3 regions of the Actinomadura sp. NPDC049753 genome follow, and region 2 is predicted to be linked to each of the others. Evidence: riboswitches for the same ligand, from Rfam matches in the RefSeq annotation. Region 2 holds a riboswitch; each other region holds the start of a gene.
What was found. A riboswitch is a leader RNA that binds a small molecule or an ion and turns the genes downstream of it on or off. The one in region 2 is predicted to bind thiamine pyrophosphate.
Positions count from the first base shown of each region.

Region 1: linked by a shared signal. The riboswitch ahead of thiO (glycine oxidase ThiO) and the one ahead of thiC (phosphomethylpyrimidine synthase ThiC) in region 2 are both predicted to bind thiamine pyrophosphate.
Region 3: linked by a shared signal. The riboswitch ahead of AB0K37_RS03825 (cytosine permease) and the one ahead of thiC (phosphomethylpyrimidine synthase ThiC) in region 2 are both predicted to bind thiamine pyrophosphate.

Region 1 is NZ_JBFARL010000215.1:624-7,819, forward strand. It holds gene AB0K37_RS34930 (FAD-dependent oxidoreductase) at 1-1,143, opposite strand, end outside; TPP riboswitch at 1,249-1,362, shown strand; gene thiO (glycine oxidase ThiO) at 1,352-2,479, shown strand; gene thiS (sulfur carrier protein ThiS) at 2,476-2,676, shown strand; gene AB0K37_RS34945 (thiazole synthase) at 2,679-3,455, shown strand; gene AB0K37_RS34950 (DMT family transporter) at 3,591-4,565, shown strand; gene pknB (Stk1 family PASTA domain-containing Ser/Thr kinase) at 4,599-6,521, shown strand; gene AB0K37_RS34960 (deoxyribonuclease IV) at 6,542-7,196, shown strand, end outside.
Region 2 is NZ_JBFARL010000097.1:5,550-12,745, reverse strand. It holds gene AB0K37_RS23855 (NAD(P)H-binding protein) at 1-33, shown strand, start outside; gene AB0K37_RS23850 (anthrone oxygenase family protein) at 51-554, shown strand; gene AB0K37_RS23845 (metallophosphoesterase) at 706-1,542, shown strand; gene AB0K37_RS23840 (TetR/AcrR family transcriptional regulator) at 1,550-2,131, opposite strand; gene thiC (phosphomethylpyrimidine synthase ThiC) at 2,341-4,107, opposite strand; TPP riboswitch at 4,103-4,216, opposite strand; gene AB0K37_RS23830 (hypothetical protein) at 4,266-5,270, opposite strand; gene AB0K37_RS23825 (sensor histidine kinase) at 5,460-6,626, shown strand; gene AB0K37_RS23820 (CDP-alcohol phosphatidyltransferase family protein) at 6,762-7,196, shown strand, end outside.
Region 3 is NZ_JBFARL010000007.1:73,381-80,576, forward strand. It holds gene AB0K37_RS03820 (PAS domain-containing protein) at 1-1,220, opposite strand, end outside; gene AB0K37_RS03825 (cytosine permease) at 1,285-2,631, opposite strand; TPP riboswitch at 2,626-2,742, opposite strand; gene AB0K37_RS03830 (rhodanese-like domain-containing protein) at 2,837-3,172, opposite strand; gene AB0K37_RS03835 (SSI family serine proteinase inhibitor) at 3,376-3,681, shown strand; gene AB0K37_RS03840 (DNA-formamidopyrimidine glycosylase family protein) at 3,805-4,668, opposite strand; gene AB0K37_RS03845 (heavy-metal-associated domain-containing protein) at 4,867-5,073, shown strand; gene AB0K37_RS03850 (hypothetical protein) at 5,139-6,104, shown strand; gene AB0K37_RS03855 (heavy metal translocating P-type ATPase) at 6,133-7,196, shown strand, end outside.

The DNA.
Region 1 (7,196 bases), on a different contig from region 2:
GATCACGCGCCTCGCCTGCACCAGGTCGCGGGGCCGGCCGACGGTGAGGATCGCGTCGAGGCGGTCTCCGGTCAGCCACGCCACCGCCCATCTGGAATCGGACGGGTCGCCCCTGCGCACGAGCCGTTCGGACGCGGAGTGGTCGCCCGCGTACTGGACCATGCGCCCGAACTGCTCCGACCAGAAGTACGGGGCGGCGTCGTACACGGCGTCCTGCCCGAGGAGGGCCGCGGCGGCGACCTCCGGGGCGTTCAGCGCGGTGTCCCAGTGCTCGACGAGGAGCCTGCGCCCGTAGCGGTGCGACCACCAGGCGGCGCAGTCGCCGACCGCCACGACGTCCGGGCGCAGCGCGCCCGGGGCCTCCTCTCCCATGTAGGTCCGGAACGAGCCGTCGGTGACGACACCGCGCTCCAGCAGCAGCCCGGAGCCCTCCAGCCACGACAGGACGGGCCGGACCCCGACGCCGACGACCACCTCGTCGGCGTCGACGCGGCCTCCCCCGGCGAGGACGAGGCCGCCGTCGCGCACCTCCGCGACCTTGACCCCGGTCCGCAGCTCGACGCCGGCCTCCGCGTACCAGGGGGCGGTGAGCGCGCCGACCTCGGGCCCGATCGCGCCCGCCAGCGGGGTGTCGGCCGCCTCCACGACGGTGACCGCGCAGCCCCGGCGGGCCGCGGCGGTGGCGACCTCGGCGCCGATCCAGCCCGCGCCGACGATCACGATGCGGGCGCCCGCGGTGAGCCGGGCGCGCAGGTCGCGGGCCTCGTCGATGGTGCGCAGCACGTGCTGCCGCCCCTCCCCGGGCAGCGTGATCGGGGCGGCGCCGGTCGCGATCACGAGCCCGTCGAAGGGCAGGTCGCCCGCCGTGGACGCCACCGTGCCGCCGCGTCCGGGCCCGTCCAGCCGCAGGCCGGTGGCGCGCTCGCCGAGCAGCAGCTCGCAGCGCAGCGCGTCCCAGTCGGCGTCGACGGTCGTGTCGTCGGACTCGCCCGCGAGGACGGCCTTCGACAGCGGCGGCCGGTCGTAGGGCCGGTGCCGCTCCGCCGACACGAGGGTCAGCGCGCCCTCGTACCCCTTGCTCCGCAGGGCCTCGACGGCGCGCACGCCGGCCAGCCCGCCACCCACGACGATGACCCTCTCCATGAAGGTCACCCTAACGGGCGGCGATCCGCGGATGGACAGGTGTCCAGGCAGTCGCCCGGTTCGCCGAGGTCGTAAGGTGGGGGCAGCGGAACGGCACAGCAGAACAGCACAGAGCGCGGGAGTCCGGTGCGACCGGGCTGAGAGGGCGGCTGAACGGGCCGCCGACCGCCACGACCTGATCCGGATCATGCCGGCGAAGGGAGCGCGCATGCAGATCGTCATCATCGGCGCCGGGGTGATCGGCCTGGCCACCGCCTGGCGGACCGCCGCCGGCGGCGCCGCCGTCACCCTGGTCGACCCCGCGCCCGCCTCCGGGGCCTCCGCCGTGGCGGCGGGCATGCTCACCCCGGTCAGCGAGCTGACCTACGGCGAGGAGCCGCTGCTGCGGCTCGGCCTCGCCTCCCGCGACCGGTACGGCGCGTTCGTCGCCGAACTGGAGGAGCTGACCGGCCTCGACACCGGGTACCGCACCGACGGGATCATCGAGGTCGCGTTCGACTCCGACGACCTGCGGCACCTGGACGACCTGCGCCGGTTCCAGGAGAGCCTGGGCATCCCCGCCGAGGCGCTCACCGGCCGCGAGTGCCGGCGGCTGGAGCCGATGCTCGCGCCCGGCGTGCGCGGCGGCCTGCTCGCCCCCGAGGACGGCTCGGTCGACCCCCGCAGGCTCGCCCCTGCGCTGCTGGCGGCGTGCGACCGGCTGGGGGTCCGGCTTGTCCGGCGGCGGGCGGAGCGGGTCGTCGTCGAGAACGACGCCGCCGCCGGCGTGGGCCTGGACGACGGCACGGTGATCCCCGCGGACCGGGTGCTGCTGGCCGCCGGGCCGTGGTCGGGCGACCTCGGCGGCCTGCCTCCCGGGACCGTTCCACCCGTCCGCCCGGTCAAGGGCCAGGTGATCCGGCTGCGCACCCGCGCGCCGTTCCTGCGGCGGTCGACCCGCGGCCTCGTCCGGGGATCGTCGGTCTACCTGGTGCCACGTGCCGACGGAGAGATCGTGGTCGGCGCCACCCAGGAGGAGCTGGGCTTCGACACGCGGGTCACCGCCGGCGGGCTGTGGGAGCTGCTGCGCGACGCCCGCGAGCTGCTCCCCGGCATCACCGAGCTGGAGTTCGCCGAGGTAACCGCCGGGCTGCGGCCCGGCTCCCCCGACAACGCGCCCGTGATGGGCCCGACCGCGCTGCCCGGTCTGCTGGTGGGCACCGGGCACTTCCGCAACGGCATCCTGCTCACGCCCGTGAGCGCCGACATCCTGTCCGCGATGCTGCTGGACGGGCCCGTCCCCGAGGTCGCCGGGCCGTTCGCCCCCGACCGCTTCTCCCCCGAGGTGAGCGCATGAAGGTGATCGTCAACGGTGAGCCGCGCGAGCTGCCCGACGGCGCGAGCGTGGCCGAGGTCGTCGCGTCCGTCACCGCGGCCGCGACGGGCGTGGCCGCGGCGCTGAACGACGAGGTCGTCCGGCGCGCGGAGTGGGCGGCCACGCCCCTGCGGGACGCCGACCGCATCGAGGTGCTGACCGCGGTCCAGGGAGGATGAGGATGAACGACACCGACGGACTGGTCATCGCGGGCGAGGAGCTGGGCTCGCGGCTGATCATGGGAACGGGCGGGGCCCCGAGCATGGCGGTGCTGCGCGAGGCGCTGACCGCGTCCGGGACGGAGCTCACCACGGTCGCGATGCGCAGGGTGGACCCGTCCGCGCGCGGCTCGGTGCTGGACGTGCTGACCGAGTGCGGCATCCGGGTGCTGCCGAACACCGCCGGCTGCTTCACCGCGGGCGAGGCCGTCCTGACCGCCAAGCTCGCCCGGGAGGCGCTCGGGACGAACTGGGTCAAGCTGGAGGTGATCGCCGACGAGCGCACGCTGCTGCCCGACCCGATCGAACTGGTCGAGGCCGCCGAGCAGCTCGTCGACGACGGCTTCGTCGTCCTGCCCTACACCAGCGACGACCCGGTCCTGGCGCACCGGCTGGAGCAGATCGGCTGCGCGGCCGTGATGCCGCTCGGCTCGCCGATCGGGTCGGGGCTCGGCATCCGCAACCCGCACAACATCGAGCTGATCGTGGAGCGCGCGACCGTCCCGGTGATCCTCGACGCGGGGCTCGGCACGGCGTCGGACGCGGCCCTCGCCATGGAGCTCGGCTGCGACGCCGTGCTCCTCGCGACGGCCGTCACCCGCGCGCAGTCGCCGGCGCGGATGGCCGCCGCGATGCGGCACGCGGTCGAGGGCGGGCGGCTCGCGCGGCTCGCGGGGCGCATCCCCAAGCGCCGCTACGCCCAGGCGTCCTCCCCGTTCGACGGGCTCGCGACTTCGTAGCGACACTAAAGCCATACATGTAGAAATATTCGCTGGACCTGAACAGTCTCGCGCCACCACACTGGACACACCGGGGCGCAACCGCACACATCGCTTCGGTGTCGATGGAAGCGTCCCCTCCATAAGGTGCGTGACATGCAGCAAAACAGCGGTGCGCGCGCGAACAAGCTCGCGGTGGCGGCGGCGACGGTCACGGTGGTCTTCTGGGCCTCGGCCTTCGTCGCCATCCGAAGCGCGGGCGACGAGTACAGCCCCGGCGCCCTCGCCCTCGGCCGCCTCCTGTCCGGGACGGTCGTGCTGGGGGCGATCTGGCTCGTCCGGCGCGAGGGCCTGCCTCCCAAGGCCGCCTGGCCCGGCATCGCCACCGCCGGCCTTCTGTGGTTCGGCGCCTACATGGTCGTCCTGAACTGGGGCGAGCAGCTGGTGGACGCGGGCACCGCCGCCCTCGTCGTCAACATCGGGCCGATCCTCATCGCGCTCCTCGGCGGCTGGCTGCTGAAGGAGGGGCTGTCGCCCCGGCTGCTGCTCGGCATGGCCGTGTCGTTCACCGGCGCCGCCGTCGTCGGGCTGTCGATGTCCGGCGACGGCCGCGCGTCCGTCGGCGGGGTGCTGCTCTGCCTGGCCGCCGCCGTCACCTACGCGGCGGGCGTCGTCGCCCAGAAGCCCGCGCTCCGGCACGCGTCGGCGCTGCAGTTCACCACGTTCGCCTGCGCGATCGGCACGGTCGCCTGCCTGCCGTTCTCCGGGCAGCTCGTCTCGCAGGCCGCGCACGCCCCCGCGGGCGCCACCCTCAACATGGTCTACCTGGGCGTTTTCCCGACCGCGGTCGCCTTCACGACCTGGGGATACGCCCTCGCCCGCACGACCGCCGGGAAGATGGGCGCCACCACCTACGCCGCGCCCGCCCTCGTGGTGGGGATGTCGTGGCTGTTCCTCGACGAGGTCCCCGGCCCGGTCACCCTCGCCGGCGGGCTGCTGTGCCTCGCCGGCGTGGCCGTCTCCCGCAGCACGCGGTCGCTGCGCCGCCGCGTCCCGCCCGTCACTCCCGAACCGGGCGCCCCGGAGGAGTCACCCTCCGGGCTCATCGATGCTCATACTCGCGACGGATGAGAACCACGCGGAATCGCCCGTAAACTCGCACCGATGGACGCGACGGTTGCTGACCCACTCGTCGGGCGGGTGCTCGACGGGCGGTACCGCATTGAGTCCCGCATCGCGCGCGGCGGCATGGCCACGGTCTACCTCGCGCGCGACCTCAGGCTCGACCGCGTCATCGCGATCAAGGTGATGCACGCCGGACTCGCCTCGGACGAGGACTTCGTCGCCCGCTTCATCGGCGAGGCCAAGGCCGCCGCGGCGCTGTCCCACCCGAACGTCGTCGCCGTCTACGACCAGCGCACCGACGGCGAGCACGCCTTCCTGGTGATGGAGTACGTCGCCGGCCGCACCCTGCGCGACGCGCTGAACTCGCTCGGCCGGCTCGGCCCCCGCGCCGCTCTGGAGATCATGCAGCCGGTGCTGGCGGCGCTAGGCGCCGCGCACCGGGCCGGGCTCGTGCACCGCGACGTCAAGCCCGAGAACGTGCTGATCACCGAGGACGGCCAGGTCAAGGTCGCCGACTTCGGCCTCGCGCGGGCCGAGACCGCCAGCAAGATGACCAAGACCGGCATGATCATCGGGACGGTCGGCTACCTGGCGCCCGAGCAGGTGCTGTCCGGCAACGCCGACTTCCGCTCCGACGTCTACGCCGCCGGGATCATGCTGTTCGAGCTGATCACCGGCCGGCTCCCCCACCAGGGCGACACGCCCCTCGCCGTCGCCTACAAGCACGTGAACGAGACGGTGCCGCCGCCCTCCAGCGTCGTCCCCGGCATCCCCCCGCGGGTGGACGCCCTCGTCACCGACGCCACGAGCCACGACCCGGCGCGCCGCCCGCAGGACGCGAACCAGTACCTGGCCGAGGTCGCCGAGGTGTTCGGCGGCCTCCCCCGCGACTTCGACCGCCGCGTCGAGGAGGCGTCCCGCAACGCGACGAGCGTCCTGGAGACGCCGCCCGACCACGGCCGCACCGCCGTCATGGACGCCGAGACCCTGGCCCCCCAGCACGGCGTCCGCCCCACGAGGACCGACCGCGCCCTCGGCGCGCTGACCGGCCGCTACGTCATGATCGCCATCGGCCTGGTCGCGGCGGTCGTCCTCGGCTGGGCCGTGTGGTACCAGACGTCCGGCCAGTACGAGCACGTCCCTTCCTCGATCATCGGGATGAAGGTCGCCGAGGCCCGCGACCAGCTGGAGTCCGACGGCATGGACGTGCGCACCGCCAAGGCGGTCTACAGCGACCGCGTCCACAAGGGCGGCGTCGCCAAGTCCGACCCGCCCGCCGGCGCCCGCGTCGCCAAGGGCCAGACGGTCACCCTCACCCCGTCCCGGGGCATCACGCCCCGCGAGGTGCCCGACGTCGGAGGCAAGTCCCTCGCCGACGCCAAGAAGACCCTGGAGGACAAGGGCTTCACCGTAGGCCGGACGAGCAGCAGCCCCTCGCAGACCGTCTCCAAGGGCGACGTCATCAGCACCGACCCGGACGCCGGCGAGAAGCAGTCCCCCGACGTGCCCGTCTCCATCGTCGTCTCCACGGGCATGTCGATGCCCGGCCTCCTCGGCCAGAACGGCGACGCCGCCGCCAACCAGCTGCGCTCCATGGGCCTGGACGTCACCGTCCAGAAGAAGCAGGTGAACGGCAAGGACCCCAACACGGTGATCAGCCAGGACCCGTCCGAGGGCACCGGCGTCTCCCGCGGCGACAAGGTCACCATCGTCGTCAACAAGCGCGACTGCATCGTCGACGCGGGCCCGTTCCAGTTCGGCTGCGACGACGGCGACGGCAACCAGAACGTCCCCGTCCCGGACCTGACCGGCCGCCGGGTCAACGAGGCCAAGAAGGCGCTGGAGGACTCCGGCTTCGAGGTCAACGTGACGGGCTTCGGCGGCAACGTCGTCCGCTTCCAGTCGCCCAGCAGCGGCGAGGCCCCGCGCGGCTCCACCGTGACGATCGTCCGAGGCCCCTGACCGGCTAGTCTGAACAGGCCATGACCTCACCCATCAGCCCCGTCGGGGCCCACGTTCCCGTGGCCGGCGGCCTCGCCACCGGCGGACTGAAGTACGCCGCCGAGATCGGCGCCGAGGCCGTCCAGGTCTTCGTCTCCAACCCCCGCGGCTGGGCCCTCCCCGAGGGCAAGCCCGCCGAGGACGCCAAGCTCCGGGACGAGGGCATCCCCGTCTACGTCCACACCCCGTACCTGGTCAACCTCGGCTCTCCCACCCCGGAGACGCTCGAGAAGTCGCTCGCGGCCGTCCGCCACTCCCTGACCCGGGGCCGCGCCATCGGCGCCCGCGGCGTCGTGGTCCACACCGGCTCCGCCGTCACCCGGACCTACGAAGAGGCCATGGCGCAGGTCCGCGAGCACGTCCTCCCGCTCCTCGACGAGATCCCCGAGGACGGCCCCGACCTGCTCCTGGAGCCGATGGCGGGTCAGAACAACATGCTCTGCGCCAAGGTCCAGGAGCTGGCCCCGTTCTTCGAGCGCCTCGACCACCACCCGAAACTCGGCGTCTGCTTCGACACCTGCCACGCCTTCGCCGCCGGCCACGACCTGGCGGCCCCGGGCGGCGCCAAGGACACTCTCGACGCCCTGGTCGCCGCAGTGGGCGAGGGCCGCCTGAAGCTGGTCCACGCCAACGACT
Region 2 (7,196 bases):
GAAGCCGCCGCCAGCGGCATCTGGAACCACTGACCCGAGGACCGGACGACATGAAATTCTCTCTCGCGGGCGTCTCGGCGACCCTCTCCATCATCATGGCGGCCGGGATGGCCGGAACCTTCTTCGGCTTCTCCACCGGCGTCATGCCCGGACTGAACGCGGCGCGGCCCGCGTCGGCGATCGACGCGATGCAGGGCATCAACCAGAGGATCCAGAACCCGATCTTCGTGGCGATGTTCCTCCTGGTCCCGGTGCTGGCGGCGGCGGCGGGGGTGCTGCTGCTCACCCTGGACCAGAAGTCGGCGGCCCTGCTCTTCTTCGCCGCGGCGGGCCTGTACTTCGCGGGCGCGCTCCTCCCGAGCTTCGCGGTCAACATCCCGATGAACAACGTCCTGGACGGTGTCGCGATCCCGAAGGACGCGGCCGAGGCGGCGAAGATCTGGTCGGACTACTCCGGCCGCTGGACGGCGTGGAACACCGTCCGCGCCGTGTTCAGCTGGGCGAGCCTCCTCGCCATGAGCCTGGCCGTGTACGTCTGGGGCAAGAACAACTGATCTGGCGGACCGGCGGGGTCCGTGCTCCGGCAAGGAGCACGGATCCCGTTTCCATGCCCACGCTGCGCCCTCACTCGCATGGAAATGAGAGTGGGGGCGTAGATGTCCGCGGAGGCGCGGTCCGCGCGGGCCCGGGGCTTACCATCGCTGGATGGGCGGCGTCTACGCGATCAGTGACCTGCACGTGGGGTTCCCGGAGAACCGCGCGTTCGTCGAGGGCCTGCGGCCCGCGTCCGAGGACGACTGGCTGATCGTGGCGGGCGACGTCGGCGAGCGCTTCGCCGACGTCGAGTGGACGCTGCGCACCCTCGCCGAGCGCTTCGCCGCCGTGCTGTGGGTGCCCGGCAACCACGAGCTGTGGACCGTCAAGGACGACCCCGTGCAACTGCGCGGTGAGGCCCGCTACCGCCGGCTCGTCGAGATGTGCCGCGGCCTGGGCGTGCTGACCCCCGAGGACCCCTTTCCCGTCTGGGACGGCCCGGACGGCGCCGTCACCGTGGCGCCGCTGTTCATCCTGTACGACTACACGTTCCGCCCCGACGGGACGTCCAGCAAGGAGGAGGCCCTCAAAGCCGCGCACGAGGCCGGTGTCGTGTGCACCGACGAGGTCTACCTGCACCCCGACCCGTATCCCGGGCGGGACGCCTGGTGCGACGCCAGGATCGCCTACACCGAGCAGCGCCTGTCCGCCCTGGAGCCGGGGACGCGGACCGTGCTCGTCAATCACTGGCCGCTCGTCCGCGAACCCACCCGCGTCCTCTGGTACCCCGAGTTCGCCCAGTGGTGCGGCACCGAGCGCACCGCCGACTGGCACAGCCGGTTCGGCGCGGTGTCCGTCGTCTACGGGCACCTGCACATCCCCCGGACGATCTGGACCGGCGGGGTCCCGCACATCGAGGTGTCGGTCGGCTACCCGCGCGAGTGGCGCCGGCGGGCCGATGCGCCGCGGGGCCCCCGCCGAGTCCTGCCCGTCCCCGAGACGGACTGACCGGCTTCTAGCGGGCCGCGCCGGGCGCCACGCCGCCGGCGGCGAGCGACAGCAGCCGGGCCGCGGCGTCCGGGTCCCGCTCGGCGACCGTCGCGATCGCGCCCGCGAGCCTCAGCACGTCGCCGAACGCCGCGCCGGCGGGCGCGTCCCCGCCGCGCTGCGCGCGGACGAGCAGCGCCTCGCCCGCCTCCGACATCGCCGCGCGGGAGCCGGTCGGGTCGAGCCGGGGGTCGCGCAGCGACACCATCGCCGAGGCCGCCATGCCCGGGAACGCGGTGATCTCCGAGACGAACGTCCGCAGCCAGGCCAGCAGGGCCTCGCCGGGGGACGGGGAGTCCAGCAGATCGCGGGCGGCCGAGGCCAGCCCGGCGTAGACGTCGGCGAGCAGCGCCTCCAGGAGGTCCTGCCGGGTGGGGAAGTGGCGGTAGAGCGTGCCGATGCCGACGCCCGCGAGCCGCGCGACGCCTTCGAGCGAGGCGCCCGCCCCCTGGCGCTGGAAGGTCTCCCGCGCCGCGGCGAGCAGCCGCGCGCGGTTGCGGCGAACGTCGGCCCGAACCGGGCGCGCCTTCGGCGTGTCGTCGCTGGTCACCTGGGTCGTCGATCCTTCCCGGGGATGGAACGGGCCTGCGGCGATCGGGAGGATCCGCGGCTTTGGAACGGTCCCTCAATCCTATCCGCGCCGGTGCCCCGACCTGCGCCGAGATGGCCCGAACGCGGCCGGGCCCGCCGCGCACGGGTGCACGACGGGCCCGGCCGCGATCCCGACGCCTCGCTCGGCGTCCCCGCGTCCGGCTCGGGTCAGGCGTCGGCGGGCGAGACGGGGAGGTTCAGGCGCCCGCCGCCCGCCCTGAACTCCTCGGCCTTCTCCCGCATCCCGGCGGCGAGGGCCTCCGCGTCGGCGAGGCCGCGCTCGGCCGCGAACCGCCGCACGTCCCGCGTGATCTTCATGGAGCAGAAGTGCGGCCCGCACATCGAGCAGAAGTGCGCGGTCTTGGCCGGCGCGGCCGGGAGCGTCGCGTCATGGAAGGCGCGCGCGGTGCCGGGGTCCAGGGACAGGTTGAACTGGTCCTCCCAGCGGAAGTCGAACCGCGCCTCCGACAGCGCGTCGTCCCACGCCTGCGCGCCCGGATGGCCCTTGGCGAGGTCGGCGGCGTGCGCGGCGATCTTGTATGCGATCACGCCGGCCTTGACGTCCTCGCGGTCCGGCAGCCCGAGATGCTCCTTCGGCGTGACGTAGCAGAGCATCGCGGTGCCGTGCCAGCCGATCATCGCGGCGCCGATCGCCGAGGTGATGTGGTCGTAGCCGGGCGCGATGTCGGTGGTCAGCGGGCCGAGGGTGTAGAACGGCGCGCCGTCGCACCACTCCTGCTGGAGGTCGACGTTCTCCTTGATCTTGTGCATCGGGACGTGGCCGGGGCCCTCGTTCATCACCTGGTTGCCGAACCGCGCCGCGATCCGCGTCAGCTCGCCCTGGGTGCGCAGCTCGGCGAACTGGGCCTCGTCGTTGGCGTCCGCGATGGAGCCCGGACGCAGCCCGTCCCCCAGCGACCACGTCACGTCGTAGGCGGCGAAGATCTCGCAGAGCTCCTCGAAGCGGGTGTAGAGGAAGTTCTCCTCGTGGTGCGCCAGGCACCAGGCCGCCATGATCGATCCGCCCCGCGACACGATCCCCGTCTTGCGCCGCGCCGTCAGCGGCACGTAGGACAGCAGCACCCCGGCGTGGACGGTCATGTAGTCCACGCCCTGCTCCGCCTGCTCGATCACGGTGTCGCGGAAGATCTCGTAGGTGAGCTCCGCCGGGTCGCCGCCGACCTTCTCCACCGCCTGGTACAGCGGGACGGTCCCGACCGGCACGGGCGAGTTGCGCAGGATCCACTCGCGCGTGGTGTGGATGTCGCGGCCCGTCGACAGGTCCATGATCGTGTCGGCGCCCCAGCGGGTCGCCCACGTCATCTTCTCGACCTCGTCCTCGATCGAGGACGCGACGGCCGAGTTGCCGATGTTGGCGTTGACCTTGACCAGGAAGTCCCGCCCGATGACCATCGGCTCGATCTCGGGATGGTTGACGTTGGCGGGCAGCACCGCGCGCCCGGCCGCCAGCGCGTCCCGGACGACCTCCGGCGCCACGCCCTCGCGCAGCGCGGCGAACTCCATCTCCGGCGTGATCTCCCCGCGCCGCGCGTAGGCGCGCTGCGTCACCGCGCCGCCGGTGGCGCGCCGCGGCCGCCGCGGCAGGGCGCCCTCGCCGTCGGCCTGGGGAAGTCGGCCGCCCGCGCCCAGGGGGACGCCGGACGGCGACGACCGGCGCCCGTCGTCCTCGGGGCGCGCGGCCCGCCCCTCGTAGGGGGCGGTGTCGCCGCGCTCGGCGATCCAGGCCTCCCGCAGCGGCGGCAGCCCCCGGCGCACGTCGGTCTGGTGCTCGGGATCGGTGTACGGCCCGGACGTGTCGTACAGGACGACGACGTCGCCGTTGGTCAGCGGCACCTCCCGCATCGGGACCCGGATCTCCGGGCGCGAGCCCTGGAGGTAGGTCTTGCGGGCAGCTGGAACCACAGGTTCGGTCATGACGACTCGATCTCTCCCTACGCCGGCATTACCCGGTCAGGTTCATGCGGTCAGCGGCCGTCCCAGCCGCTATCTCAGCCCGGTTCGCCGGGCCCCCGCGATCTGTCGCCACGACGTTAACCCGGACGGCCCCGGTTGCCGCAACCGCCGCCCATGGGCTAGAACGCGCCCGCGCGGAGGTCCCGCGCGGGGATCGCGACGGGCAGGGCCAGGGCCAGGCTGCGGAGGGGGTCCGGGGCGGACGGCGACCGCTCCAGCTCGACTCCGGCCTCGGCGCCGCCGCCGATGCGCAGCGTGGCCGAGCGGCGGCCGTCGACGCCGGTGACGACCAGGCCGTCCCCGGTCGCGCGGGTGGTGCCGAGGAGCGTCCCGCGAGCGGTGTGGAAGGACGGCTCCCGCAGGCCGCGCACGAATCCGAGAGGGCGGCCGTCCGCGTCGAGGACGCGCACGCGGTCGCGGCCCGGCAGCCGGGACGGGCCCCGGACCACCAGCAGCGCGGCGGTGTGGGGGTCGCGCAGCACGGTGGTCCGCCTGCCGCGCCCCCGGCAGGCCACGGCGAGGACCGCGCCTCCGCGCCGGTCGCGGTACCGGCCCGCGCCGTCCACGACGATGTGGCGGGCCCCGGCCAGGGCGCCGGCCGCCGGCGGGGGAACCTCCCGGCCCTCGTCGTCGACGACCCGCCAGGCGGCGCCCAGGCGGTCCGCGGTCGCGGTCCGGACGGCCGGGAGCCATCCGGACGGGAGCGACCCGCCCCTGAGCAGGGTCACCGCGTTCCCGTCGACCTCGGCGACGGCCTCGACGCCGGGCGCCCGCTCCGGGTCGAGCCAGAGCGTCCACACCGGGTCGTCGACGGGCCACCTGATCCCGACCGCCTCCACGGCTCCGGCCGGGACGGCCGCCTCCCGCCCGCCGCGGCGGAGGGTCACGCCCTGCTCGCCGATGGTCACGATGAGGCGGGTCCAGTGGAGCCGGACGGCCCAGATGAGGGCGGCCAGGGCGGCGAGAAGGCAGCCGCCGCCGCAGATCAGCAGGATCCGGCGGGCACTGTCCGCGTCGGGCGGCCCGGCGCCGGAGCGGGCCGCGAGCACGAGGGCCGCGCCGGCCGCCGGCGCGGCGGCCAGGACGCGGAGCGGCCATCGGTAGGCCCGCGCGCCGAGGGTCATCCGGAGCCCGGACGCGGGGGCGGGAGGCGGGGGGACAGCAGGCGGGGGGACGGACAACTGTCGGCCCTTCGTGACGGGGTCTGCAGAACTATAGGGCGGGCCTCCGGCCGCGCAGGGGCCGCCGAAAGGATCATTCCTGCGGGCGCGGGCCGCCGCGCGAAGATCGCGTGAGTGGGGGAGAATGGGCGCGTGCTGACGGTGCCCCGGGTCGAGGTGACGGTGAAGGACGCCCTGGCGGCGTCGGCGCTGGCGGGAGCGGCGGCCGCCGCCGCGGTGCTGTGGCCCGGCGTGCGGGGGCTGGACGCGCCGGGCGCGGCGCTGCTGGTGGCCGCGCACGTCCCCCTCGCGGTGATCCGGCGGTGGCCGACCCCCGGCCTGCTGGCACTGGTGGTCCTGGTGCTGCCCTACCACCTGGCGCAGTACCAGCACCACGCGCTGGTGCCCGCCGAGGTGGTCGCGCTGTTCGCCTACGCGGTGCTCGGGCGCCGGGTGCGCATCGTCCTCGGCGTCGTCGGGTTCCTGCTCGCCGTCTGCGTGGTCGGCGCGGCGATGCGGGCGGGCGGCGGATCCCTGCGCGAGCAGATCGCCGTCATCGAGGCCGTGGTGTCGGTCGTCATCGCCGTCCAGGTGTGGCGGGTGCACCGGGCGCGGCTCGCGACGATCACCGAGCGGGCCGAGCGGGCCGAGCGCACCCGGGAGGAGGAGGCGCGCCGGCGGGTCGCCGAGGAGCGCCTGCGGATCGCCCGCGACCTGCACGACCTGCTCGCGCACAGCATCACCCTGATCGGCGTGCGGGCGGGCGCCGCGGCCCACCTGGTGCGCGGGGACCGGCCGCTCGACCGGGAGGAGCTGGCCGACGCGCTCGCCTCCATCGCCTCGACGTGCCGGGACGCGCGGATCGAACTGCGCGGCACGCTCCAGGTCCTGCGCGGCACCGACGTCGGCGCCCCCGAGACGCTGCCGGGCCTCCACGCCCTCGCCGGCCTGGTCGACGCGGCGCGCGGCGGCGGGATCGACGTCGACCTGCGGGACGGGGACGTCGGGACGCCGCCCCCCGAGACGGGGGTCGCGGCGTACCGGATCGTCCAGGAGGCCCTGACCAACGTTGTCAAGCACGCCGCCGCGAGGCGCGCGACGGTGAGCCTGGAGCGCGACGGCGGGAGCCTCGTCGTCCGGGTCGCCGACAACGGGCGGGGGCCCTCCGGCGGCCCGCCCGAGGGGTTCGGGATCCTCGGAATGATCGAGCGGGCGCGCAGCGTGGGCGGGACGCTGGACGCGGGGCCGGGGGAGTCCGGAGGGTTCGTCGTCACCGCCGTCCTCCCGCTGGAGAACGCCGTCGAGCCCCACCGGGCGTGACGCGCGCCCCCGGGATGCTCCGGCGGCACCCGTTCGCCGGAACCCTCCCGACTTCCGACGCCGACACCGCCGAGGGGCTTTCCACCCCTTACGGATAGGGTCAGGATCAAGGGGACCAGGGGAGGCGACACGTCGGTGAGCACTTTGCAGGAGGCCCCACAGGACCGGATCTTCACGGTGCCCAACATCCTGAGCCTCGCCCGGCTCCTGGGCGTCCCGCTGTTCCTGTGGCTCGTCCTGATCGAGGCGGACTGGTGGGCGCTCGGCCTGCTGGTGTTCGCGGGCCTGTCGGACTGGCTGGACGGGAAGCTGGCGCGGGCGTTCAACCAGACGAGCAAGCTCGGCATGGTCCTCGACCCGGCCGCCGACCGCCTCTACATCCTGGCCACGCTCGTCGGGCTCACCATCCGCGACATCATCCCGCTGTGGCTGGTGCTCGCGCTCGTCGCCCGCGAGGTGTCGATCCTGCCGATCGCGCCGATCGTGCGGCGGCTCGGGTACGGCGGCACGCTGCCCGTGCACTTCATCGGCAAGGCGGCGACGATGTGCCTGCTGTACTCCTTCCCGCTG
Region 3 (7,196 bases), on a different contig from region 2:
GCGAGGAACAGGTCCTTGGCCTCCTCCAGCGCCTTGGCCTCCGAGACGTCGCGGAAGTCGACGACCAGCTCGCCGGTCTCCTCGATCTCGGCGGCCAGCACGTTCAGCCACGTGCCCGACTCCAGGCGGAACGTGAGCATCTCGCCGAGCGCGGGCATGTCGAAGGGCAGCGGGCGCCCGATCGCGTCCTCCGGCGGGATGCCGGTCAGGGTGTGCGCGGAGTTGTTCCAGTGCCGGACGACGAGGTCGTGGTCCAGCACCGCGATGCCGTCGGCGCTGGAGTCGATGACGGCGCGCTCGTGGGCCCGCTGCCGGACGACCTCCGCGTAGGCGACGGCGTTGCCGACCGCGACCCCGGCGTGCCCGGCGAGCAGCTCCAGCAGTTCGAGCTCGGTGTGCCCGATCTTGCGTCCGGAGAACAGCGCGTACAGCGCGCCGTACGGCCGGTTCTGCAGGTACGAGAGGCCGAGCGCGATCGTGTGCAGGCCGGGCAGCTCCGACCAGATCAGGTCGCCGAGGCGCCGCTCGCCCGTCGCGAGCTTGACGGTCTTGCCCGACCGCAGCAGCTCCCCGACCAGGCTCGGCCTCAGCTCGGCGCACCGGCCGCGCATCCGCTCCGGCAGCCCCGACATGCTGACGAGCCGCAGCCGCTCGCCCTCGATCTTGACGAATCCGCCGGCGTCGGCGCCGGTCAGCTCGATGAGCGCGGCGGTGATCCGGTCGAGCACGACGGCCAGGTCGAGCTCGGCGCCGAGGTCGGCGACGATGTCGTTCAGCCGCCGGACCAGCCGGGCCCGCTCGGTCATGCGGTTCTGGACGATCTCGTCGTCCTCGACCGGGTGGTACACCCCGACCCAGCCGAGCAGCGTGCCGCTCGGATCCTTCAGCAGGCTCGTGTCGATGCGCACGTCGATGAGCCGGCCCTCGCGGTGGAAGCGGCGGGTGGCGATCGAGATCTGCCCGCCGTCGCTCTCGCCCTCGCCGCCGCGCCGGGTGAGGAGCCGCTCCTGGACGGCGTTGTGCTCGGCCTTCAGCTCGTCGGGGACGATCGGCGGGACCCGGCCGAGCATCTCCTCGGCGCTCCAGCCGAACATGCGCTCGGCCGCCGGATTCCACACGGTGACCCGGTGCCGCTGGTCCACGGCTACGATCGCGTCGGCGGCGCTCTCGATGACGGCCCGCGCGATCGGATCGTGCACGTGCTGATACACGTCTGTCATCGTGCCACCGCACTCCGGCATGGCGCCGGGCAACTTGCGCCGAAACTTGCTTTCGACCCAAACCTTACCGTCTGGTAAGCCTACCGATGAGCAGGGCCGCGACCCCCGCCACCAGGAACGACAGCAGCGAGGCGCTCATCCACGTCTGCGGCGTGAAGTGGAGCGCGTCCCGCACGTCCGACCAGAACGCGGTCCAGCGGGCGACCGTGCCCGGGTTGACGAGCTGGTAGACGACGAACCCGATCGCCCATGCCGCGATCATGCCCCAGCGGGACGGCGCGGTCCGCGAGACGTCCCAGCCGCCCGCCCGGCGGCGGCCGAGGAAGAAGTCGGCGGCGAGGACGCCGAGCATCGGCACGAACACCGATCCGATCAGCGACAGGAAGCCCGCGTAGTCGCCGATGTCCAGGACCAGCGCGAGCACGGTGATGCCGGCGCCGAGTGCGACGCTCAGCACCCGGCGGTCGGCCCGGGGGAACAGGTTCTGGATCGACACCGCCGTGGAGTAGGTGTCGGCGAACGACTGGTCGGCCTCCCGCAGCACGAACACGGCGAAGAACAGCACGCCCAGCGAGACGCCCAGGAACGGGTCGAAGATCCTGCCCGAGTCGCCCGCGACCAGCGCCAGCGCGAGCAGCCCGAGGACGTAGGCGACGATCTGCGTGACGGAGTAGCCGACGGCCGCGGCGCCGAAGGCCCCGCGCTCGGTGCGCGCGTGCCGGGTGTAGTCGGCGGCGACCGGGACCCAGGAGATCGACACGGCCAGCGCGGCGTCCGCGCCGAGCCAGAACCCGCCCCACGAGCCCTGCGTCAGGTCGGGCAGCGGCTCCCGGACGAGCTGGACGTAGAAGTACACGAGCGCGATCGCCACCGCGACGGTCACATAACGGCGCAGCAACCGCACCGAGCCGAGCGGCCAGACGGTCAGCACGGTCGTGATCGCGCCCGCGGCGACCACGTAGCCCCAGCGCGGAACGCCGTCCCACAGCTCGCGGGCGGCGTCGGCGATGACGATCAGCTCGAACGTCCCCCACCCGACGAGCTGGGCGATGTTGAGGACGGTCGGCGCGTACGACAGCTTCGCGCCGAACAGGCCGCGCAGCAGCACCATCGCGGGCTGGCCGGTCCGCGCGCCGGGCACGGCGGCCAGGCCGAGCATCAGCCCGCCGAGGGCCGTCCCGACGGCCATCGCGACGATGCCCGCCATGATCGAGATCGTCGGCCGGCCGTCGGCGTCCGGCGCGAGGACGGTGTAGGCGCCGGAGAAGGCCAGGAGGCTGACGCCGAGGTTCCCCCAGAAGGCGCTCTGGTCCCAGAATCCGAGGACCTTGGGGGCCGGTTCGTCGAGGGTGAAGGGGACCTCGTCGGGGGCGCGCTCGTCCTGAGGGCGCTTTTCGACGTCGGACGTCACGGGACACACACTCCCTACGCCGGCATTACCCGGACAGGTTCATGCGGTCGGCGACGCCCTGGAGGCCGCCCTCTCAGCCCGGCTGTGGCCCGAGCTCCCGCGGTTATCGGTCAGGCCCGATCGTACAACCGCCCGTCACGCCTCAGAAGAGGGCATCCGGGTCAGATCACGCGAAATCCTTCAGATCACCGCGGAATCATTCATATCAAGCGACGTACGGCGGACCGTCCCCCGCGCCCTCCATCGGCCGGCCCGCCTCGGCCCACCCGTGCATGCCGTCGCCGACGTTCCTCGCCAGCCACCCCGCCTGGTTCAGCGCGGACGTGACCTGCGCGGACCGCGCCCCGGACCGGCAGATCACGTAGACCTCCCGGTCACGGGGGATCTCGCCGGCGCGGTCGCCGAGATGGCGCATGGGGATGTGGACCGCCGCGGGCGCGTGGCCCGCGTCCCACTCGTCCTGCTCCCGGACGTCCAGCAGGTAGCCGTCCTGCGGAACATCCGCGGCGACCACGGCCGGCACGTCTTCCCCGAAATTCATCACACCCCCCATGGAACCGCGCGAAGCCCCCCTGCGTCGAATCACGCATGCGGTATCGGACGCTCCTTTTCGCAGCGCCCGGGCTGGCCTTGCTCCTGTCCACGGCCGCCTGCGGCGACGAACAGGCAAACGGAAACTCCGCCGGAGCGCCTTCGGGCACGACGTCCGTGCAGCCGTCCGGCTCACCGGCGGACACGCTCACCGTGCGGGTGAAGGCCTCCAAGGAGGCGCCCGCCAAGACCTGGAGGCTGACCTGCGCCCCGCCGGGCGGCGACCATCCCGAGGCGGCCGGCGCCTGCGCGGCGCTCACCAAGGTCAAGGATCCCTTCGCACCCGTCCCCAAGGACCAGATGTGCACCGAGATCTACGGCGGTCCGGAGATCGCCACGGTCAAGGGCACCTGGCAGGGCAAGCCGATCGACACCACGTTCACCCGCGATGACGGCTGCCAGCTGCACCGCTGGAGCCAGATCGGCCCGGTCTTCGGGAACGTCCCGAAGGTCCGCTGACCCCGTCCCGAACCCTTCGATCCGTCCGGACGAGCCATCCCCGTTCCGGCTCCGTCCCCGACTCCGGTCGCCAGGCCCCGGCACCCGCCGGGGCCTGGCCCGTCTCACGGCGCCCGCGGCCCGCTACTTGAGGAGGCGGGACATGCGGCGGTCGGCGAGCGGCTTGCCGCCCGTCTGGCAGGTGGGGCAGTACTGGAGCGCCGAGTCGGCGAACGACACCTCGCGGACCGTGTCCCCGCACACCGGGCATTTCTCGCCCGCGCGCCCGTGCACCCGCAGGCCCGTCTTCTTCTCGCCCTTGAGGTCCTGGGCCTCGAGGCCGCGCGAGCGCTCCACCGCGTCCCGCAGCGTGGTGACGATCGCCTCGTGCAGGACGGCGACGTCCTCCTCGGTCAGCGAAGACGCGATCTTGAACGGGGACATCCTGGCGACGTGCAGCACCTCGTCGGAGTAGGCGTTGCCGATACCGGCGATCACCTTCTGGTCGCGCAGCAGCCCCTTGATCTGGCTGCGCTTGCCGTTGACGATCCCGGCGAGGGCCGCGGCGGTGAACGACTCGTCCAGCGGGTCGGGTCCGAGGGACGCCACGCCGGGCACGTCGTCGGGGTCGCGGACGACGTAGACGGCGAGGCCCTTCTTGGTGCCGGCCTCGGTGAGGTCGAAGCCCGAGCCGTCGTCCAGGTGCACGCGCAGGGCGAGCGGGTTCTTGCCTCCGGGCCGGACGGGCCTGGCCGGGATCTCGTCGCGCCAGCGCAGCCAGCCGGCGCGGGCGAGATGGACGACGAGGTGCAGCCCGTCGACGTCGAGGTCGAGGAACTTGCCGTGCCGGGCCGCGCCGGTGACGGTCAGCCCGCCGAGCGCGGTCACCGGCGGGTCGTAGGTCTTCAGCGCGGAGATGGCGAGAACATCGACGCGGGCGACGGCATGGCCGACCGCGCGCTCCCGCAGGAACCCCGCCAGCGCCTCCACCTCAGGTAGCTCAGGCATGGCTTCAGTATCCGCGACGAGCCGCGCCGCCGGAACGTCCGTCCACAGCCCTGTGGACGCCTGTGGAAAACCCTGGGGGTGATGTGACCCGGATCTCGGAATCACCCATACCCCCCAGGGGTTGTCAGAGGTGTCCGGTTATGGCAGCATGAGGCCCACGAGATACCCCCCAGGGGTAAAAGACCGAGGGAGAAGACGATGAGCACCGCCACCTACACCGTCAGCGGAATGACCTGCGGCCACTGCGTGAGCTCGGTGACCGAGGAGGTCGAGCAGATCGCCGGTGTGACCGGCGTGGACGTCGACCTCCAGACCGGCAAGGTCACCGTCACGAGCGAGACCCCCCTCGACGACGCCCGGGTCAAGGACGCCGTCGAGGAGGCCGGATACCAGCTGACCTCCTGAGCGGACCGCGCCTCGCCCCCGCGGGCGGGGTGCGTCCCTCGCAACACCGAGCGGAGTGAAACGGCATGAACAGCGCGACCAGGCTGGGGGCCTACGCAGTGGGCCTGGCGGTGGTCTTCGGCGGCGCCGCGAGCGTCGGCAAGATCGTCGGCCCTGTCGGAGGAACGGCGAAGATGGCGTCCCATGAGAACGGCGGAGGCGGGCACGGCGGCGGGCACGGCGGCGGAGGCCACGAGACCGCGGCGTCCCACGCGCCGGGCGGCCTCCAGGTGTCGGAGGACGGCTTCACGCTGGCCCCGCAGCAGACCGTCCTCAGCGCCGGCGAGAAGACGGACTTCCGGTTCACGATCAACGGGCCGGACGGCAAGCCCGTCACCGGGTTCAAGCCGCTGCACGGCAAGCGCCTGCACCTGATCGTGGCGCGGCGCGACCTGTCCGGCTTCCAGCACCTGCACCCGACCGAGGCCGGGGGCGGCGTCTGGACCGTCCCGATCACGCTGGCCAAGCCCGGCGTGTACCGGTTCTTCACCGACATCCAGCCGGACGGCGCGAAGCGGCAGCTCACGCTCGGCACGGACGTGTTCGTCCCCGGCGACCTGAAGCCCGCGCCGCTGCCCGAACCCGAGCAGGTCGCGAAGGTGGACGGCTACGAGGTGCGGCTCACCGGGGGCCTCACTCCCGGAAAGTCGACCGAGCTGACCCTCAGCGTGAGCAAGGACGGCAGGCCGGTCACCGACCTGGAGCCGTACCTTGAGGCGTACGGGCACCTCGTCGCGCTGCGGCAGGGCGACCTGGCCTACCTCCACGTCCACCCGGACGGGGAGCCCGGCGACGGCGAGACCGAGCCCGGCCCCGGGATCACGTTCTTCGCCGAGGCGCCCAGCTCCGGCGCGTACCGCCTGTACCTGGACTTCAAGCACGACGGCAAGGTCCGCACGGCCGAGTTCACGGTGCACGCCGGGAACGTCCCCGTCCAGGAAAAGGGCGAAGAGCCCGAACCGGGCCACGACGACCAGCCCCACACCCACTGACGTTCCGATCGAAGCAGAGGAGGACGCGATGAGCACGGACGCTGTGTCCGGGCGTATCGAGCTGGCGATCGGCGGTATGACGTGCGCGTCGTGCGCCAACCGCATCGAGCGGAAGCTCAACAAGATGGACGGCGTGACCGCCACGGTCAACTACGCCACCGAGAAGGCCAGGGTCGAGTTCGGGTCGGGAATCTCGCCCGACGAGCTGATCGCCACGGTGGAGAAGGCGGGCTACTCCGCCGCCCTCCCCGCCCCGCCGAAGACCGCCGACGAGGCGGCCCCGGAGCCGGCCGACGAGCTGCGCCCGCTGCGGCAGCGGCTGGTCACCGCGGTGGTGCTGTCGATCCCGGTGATCGCGATGGCGATGGTCCCGGCGCTCCAGTTCGAGGCGTGGCAGTGGCTGTCGCTGACGCTCGCCGCCCCCGTCGTGGTGTACGCGGGCTGGCCGTTCCACCGGGCCGCGGCGGTCAACCTGCGGCACGGCACGGCGACCATGGACACGCTGATCTCGCTCGGCACGCTGGCCGCGTTCGCGTGGTCGCTGTGGGCGCTGTTCTTCGGCACCGCGGGTGAGCTGGGCATCAAGCACGGGTTCGAGTTCTCCATGACCCGCTCGGACGGGTCGATGAACATCTACCTGGAGGCCGCCTCCGGCGTGATCATGTTCATCCTTGCCGGGCGGTACTTCGAGACGCGCTCGAAGCGCCGTGCGGGCGCCGCGCTGCGCGCCCTGCTGGAACTCGGCGCCAAGGAGGTCTCGGTCGTCCGGGACGGGCGCGAGGAGCGGATCCCGGTCGACCGGCTGGCCGAGGGGGACCTGTTCGTCGTCCGTCCGGGCGAGAAGATCGCCACGGACGGCACGGTCGAGGAGGGCTCGTCCGCCGTGGACGCGTCCATGCTGACCGGCGAGTCGGTCCCGGTGGAGGTCGGCCCCGGCGACACCGTCGTCGGCGCGACCGTGAACGCGGGCGGCCGGCTGCTGGTGCGCGCCACCCGGGTCGGTTCCGACACCCAGCTCGCGCAGATGGCGCGGCTGGTGGAGGACGCGCAGACCGGCAAGGCCCAGGTGCAGCGGCTCGCCGACCGGATCTC